Regions from separate parts of the Thalassospira sp. NFXS8 genome, predicted to be linked through region 1. Evidence: riboswitches for the same ligand, from Rfam matches in the RefSeq annotation. Region 1 holds a riboswitch; the other holds the start of a gene.
The links. A riboswitch is a leader RNA that binds a small molecule or an ion and turns the genes downstream of it on or off. The one in region 1 is predicted to bind cobalamin.
Positions count from the first base shown of each region.

Region 2: another riboswitch for cobalamin. It lies ahead of J4E05_RS19870 (CbtB domain-containing protein); the one in region 1 lies ahead of cobU (bifunctional adenosylcobinamide kinase/adenosylcobinamide-phosphate guanylyltransferase).

Region 1 covers NZ_JAGEMF010000002.1:51,901-54,298, forward strand. Annotated here, with positions in the region: gene cobW (cobalamin biosynthesis protein CobW) at 1-950, opposite strand, end outside; gene cobU (bifunctional adenosylcobinamide kinase/adenosylcobinamide-phosphate guanylyltransferase) at 1,000-1,527, opposite strand; cobalamin riboswitch at 1,592-1,803, opposite strand; gene J4E05_RS09520 (hypothetical protein) at 2,259-2,398, shown strand, end outside.
Region 2 covers NZ_JAGEMF010000004.1:206,285-208,682, reverse strand. Annotated here, with positions in the region: gene J4E05_RS19875 (methyl-accepting chemotaxis protein) at 1-730, opposite strand, end outside; cobalamin riboswitch at 964-1,186, shown strand; gene J4E05_RS19870 (CbtB domain-containing protein) at 1,240-1,413, shown strand; gene J4E05_RS19865 (CbtA family protein) at 1,441-2,232, shown strand; gene J4E05_RS19860 (DUF934 domain-containing protein) at 2,378-2,398, opposite strand, start outside.

The sequences.
Region 1 (2,398 bases):
TGCCACGGCCGGTCAAAATAACGCTGAAACCGTTCCCCAACGCCCTGCACCACATGGCGCATGGCCTTGCCCGGCACATTAACAAAGCCCTTGATACGCAACACGTCAAAGTCACGCACCACCGCAATCAGGCGTTGTTCCAGTGCTGCCGGATCGTTAACATCATCCAGTGTCACGACAAAACTTTCAAAATCGTCATGGTCATGCTCATGCCCGTCATCATGATGGGACGGGCGGCTTTCCAAATCATCCTCGGCGGCAGCACCCAGACCCAGCAACACAGCATTTTCAATGCGTGCATGCTCAGTTGAAATGATCTTGACCGACGGGCGTTTCAGCTCCGCCCGAATGTCGGCCTCAACCTTAACCAGTTCATCGCTGCTTAACAGGTCAGTTTTATTAAGAACCACCATATCGGCACAATGAAGCTGTTCTTCAAACAGTTCCTCAAGCGGGCTTTCGTGGTCCAGATTATCATCTGCTTCGCGCAGGGCCTGCACGGCGGCATGGTCGTGGGCAAATAACCCGTCGCGCAGGGCCGCGGCATCCAGCACGGCAACAACACCATCCACCGTCACGCGCGAGCGGATTTCCGGCCAGTTAAACGCCTTGACCAGTGGTTTGGGCAAAGCCAAACCAGAAGTTTCGATAACGATATGATCTGGCGGTGTCTCGCGATCCAGCAATTTTTGCATGGTCGGGACAAAATCATCTGCGACCGTGCAGCAAATGCAGCCATTGGCCAGCTCAACCACATCTTCTTCCGCACAGCCTTCAATGCCACAGCCATTGATGACTTCCATATCAACGCCGACATCACCAAATTCATTGATAATCAGGGCAATACGCTTGCCCCCGGCATTTTGCAGCATGTTGCGAATCATGGTGGTTTTGCCCGCACCCAAAAAGCCGGTAATCACAGTAGCGGGGATTTTACCCAAATGCGCCATAGTCTTTAAATCCTTGATAAAATCGGATGTTCAAACATCGGATATGAAATTATTTAACCGTCATCGGAATGCCCGCAACCACCAGGGTCACGCGCCGGGCAAGGGCGGCAATACGCTGATGCAAGCGCCCGGCATGATCACGAAAGGCCCGTGCCATCGCGTTTTCGGGGACAATGCCAAAGCCAACCTCGTTTGACACCAGCAATACCGGCAAAGCCAGCCGGGGCAACAGATCACACAGTTGATCAATTTCCTGATCAATATTGTCTTCATTGATCATAAGATTGGTGATCCACAGGGTCAGACAATCGACCAGAACCGGTCCTTCGCTGTGCTGATCTAATCGCGACAAAACCCCGCATAAGTCATGCGGTTCCTCTATCGTGGCCCAAAGCGGGCCACGGCGTTGTTTATGATGGCTGATACGATCGCGCATTTCGTCATCCCACGCGCGACCGGTGGCAATATAGGTGCCCCCGCCGGCAGCAATGACCATGTCTTCGGCAAATTTGCTTTTGCCGGAACGCGCCCCCCCCAATATCAGGTGAACGCCGCTTTCAATTACAGTTGGGGCCATGGCCCGTCGGTTCCTTGCGCTATGGTCTCCACCCGAGACCCGGTTGCATAGATCAGGCACACTTGCACGCGGATCGCTTTTGGCAGGTTTCCTGGCTTCGGGCATGTCAGTTATTTCCCTTCCCAAAGGACTTTCAAACCAATCCTTAAGTGGGTGACAGGGCGTACCTGCCGTAAATAACCCATCCCGATACAGTTGCGGGGGCAGCACCGGCCTTGCACCGGATTTCCCATTACCAAACAGCGACGCACCCTAGCCCAAAAGACTCGTTAATAGAAGAGGCCGCGTCGCCCTTTCAGATTTCCCCCAATAGGCGCATTGCAGATTCAACCGAACCGTATTGGTTGCAAATATCAATAAAATCAGACTGTTGAGATCACTTTGCTGCTAGCTGAAAAACAGTCCTGCAAAACAGAAATTAAACAGGCGCTGCCATATAAAAGCCGAACCGCCCCACCGCAGATTTCCGGGCTTAAGCATAACCATATGGCAAAATTCCCCCCTTATAATTTCCCGCCCCCTCCTTAATGCATAAACCGCTACTAGACTAAAGGTCAGTATTTGTAAGAATTGATATGTTGAGACGGGGAATCCTTTGAGAGAACATGAAAACAATAAAAATACGGAATGGAACTTGCTGATATCGAACACACCGGGAAAACCCGGGTGTATGGGAACCGAGCGCTGTCTGCTAACCATCATTCCAGATAACAACAAAATTGTTTATCCCAATGGCTATAGAAAACTATGTCGAAAAGATCCGGACCCAGGAACTGTTGATCTGGCAAACCACCTCGCGTCGCGATATGTGGACAAAATTGCTGGACCGGCTGCAAAATGACGCGCCCCACTTTTCCAGTTTTCTGGAACA
Region 2 (2,398 bases), on a different contig from region 1:
CGATCTCGTCCTTGTGATCCTGACCGGGAATTTCCACCGATTTATCGCCTTCGGCCAATGTTCGCATGGCGTCGGTAATTGCCAGAATCGGAGAGGAAATTCCCCGTCCAACGACAATCGCGGCCCCTATCCCCAAAATCAGCGCAACCGCCGAAACCACAACCGACGTTATAACAGCCATTTCGGTCGCATTGCTTGCGCGCGGGCCAAGTTCGTCCTGCTCGGCTTTCAACTTGAGTTTCAATTGTTCCATTGCCGCAGCAACCTTCGGCCCAATGACATCAAGTGTATTACGCACCAAATCATCCCGACGTGTTAGTGATACCGGGTCATCCTCTCGGCTCAGCACAATAACTTCGTCAAATGTACTAATGTAGGTTTTAAGTTCCTCATCAACGGTCAGAAGCATAGCGCGGACGTCTTCATTCCTATTTGAAGCCGCAAGTTGCTGATTTAATTCCAGCGTCTTTGAAGCACGCGTTTTTGCTGTATTTCCGGAATTTTCCGATTTGGTCAGAAGAAAATCCTTCACCCCCAAACGTGCTTCCAAAAGATTGGCCTGCACCCGCCCCGCAAGGTTGGTCTGCAATGCCAGGTGGCGATAACTTTTAAAATTATCATCCGCTGCCCGCAACGAAACCCCCGAAACAACGGCAATCACCAGCAGAAGTGCTATGATAATGCCGAACCCGCCAAATATTTTTGTTGGAATATTGATATTTTTAAGCATATCGCCCCCGGCAAAACACAGGCCGCAAATGCCGCCTGAATCTATATCATTGTATAGAACTGTCCCTGATTTTGCCTTGAACAACAGTGATTTAGGTCACACAATAGAATTTTCATCATCCATAAGTATGGGTTATTTTTTATTTGCCAAATAAATCCACACTTTGGGAACTGTTCTTTTGAGCAAGCACCATCAGCCCCGGTTTTAACTTTCCCCTGAAGCGATAGTTTGGCATAGTCGACTCCTGTGTCGGGTTTGGCCGGTTTGGCCAAGGGAACACGGGAGAAGACGCAATTCACAACTTTTAATTGCGTTCTTTGCGCCCGGGCTGCCCCCGCAACTGTGAGTGACGAGTTGGAAACGGGAATGGTCACTGATCCGGACAAACAGGATCGGGAAGGCTGTTTTCAGCGACGACGCACGAGCCAGGAAACCTGCCCGCACGGACGATGGCGTGAAATTGTTTAGCCATTCGGGACATACAAAAACTCGGAGGGAGTTTTCTGAAAATGACGACAGCAACCAAAACAGTATCTTTGGGAATAAGCCAGCGTATTGCCGCTGCCGCCGTGGCAATGGTACTGGGCGGGGTTTTGTTGTATGGGGCCGGTTTTGCCAGTGCCAATACCTTGCATAATGCCGCCCACGACGGGCGCCATGCTTTTGCGTTTCCCTGCCACTAAGGCACACCTTCCCAAAAGGTCTTTGACATGATCCAACGTATCCTGTTCGCTGCGATTTTCGCGGGCGTGCTTGGTGGCGTGTTTATTTCCGCTGCCCAGCATTTAAAAGTCACCCCTCTTATCCTTGAGGCTGAAACCTACGAGGAAATGGACGCCGGCGCAGCAACACCGGAACCGGCATCTGCCCCCCATGATATATCCATCGCAGGTCATGATCATACTCATGACCATGCTGGCATCACAGCCAATACCGACCATGATCACGCCGCAACAATGGCGAGCGAGCATCATCACGATGAAAATGCCTGGGCACCACAAGACGGGTTTGAACGGGTTTCCTATACTTTGCTCGCCAATATCGTAATTGGTGTCGGTTATGCCCTGTTGTTATGTGCCGGTATTGTATTGCGCGGTAAAGACATCACCATTCGCCAGGGCATGATGTGGGGAATGGGCGGTTTTATGGCTTTTTCACTTTTTCCAGCACTGGGTCTTCCGCCCGAATTGCCCGGTTCGGTGGCGGCCCCGCTTGAAGCACGTCAGATATGGTGGTTAAGTGCTGCCATTGGCGGTGCAGCAGGATTGGCCCTGATCGCCTTTGGTAAAGGCTGGGTTTACAAACTGATTGGCCTGGTCGCCATTATCACCCCCCATATATATGGGGCACCACATGTCAAGGAAGCCCTTGGCGGCGCCCTGCCCGCTGAACTCGCCGCCGAATTTGCCATAGCGTCAATTATAACCAGCGCGGCTTTCTGGCTGGTTTTGGGCGGTTTGTCCGGCGCGTTTCTGGCCCGCAGGCCTTTATCGCAGACATAATATCGGGGAGACGACCACGCATTGCCCATCCAAATCCACGAAAAAATGCATCCTTGAAGGGTGCATTTTTATTTGGGGGTATATAAAAAAATGGACACCAAAAGGTGCCCATTCAAGGTTCAGTCGGCAGTTTATATCGAATATCTTACGACGTCGCATCGTCAAG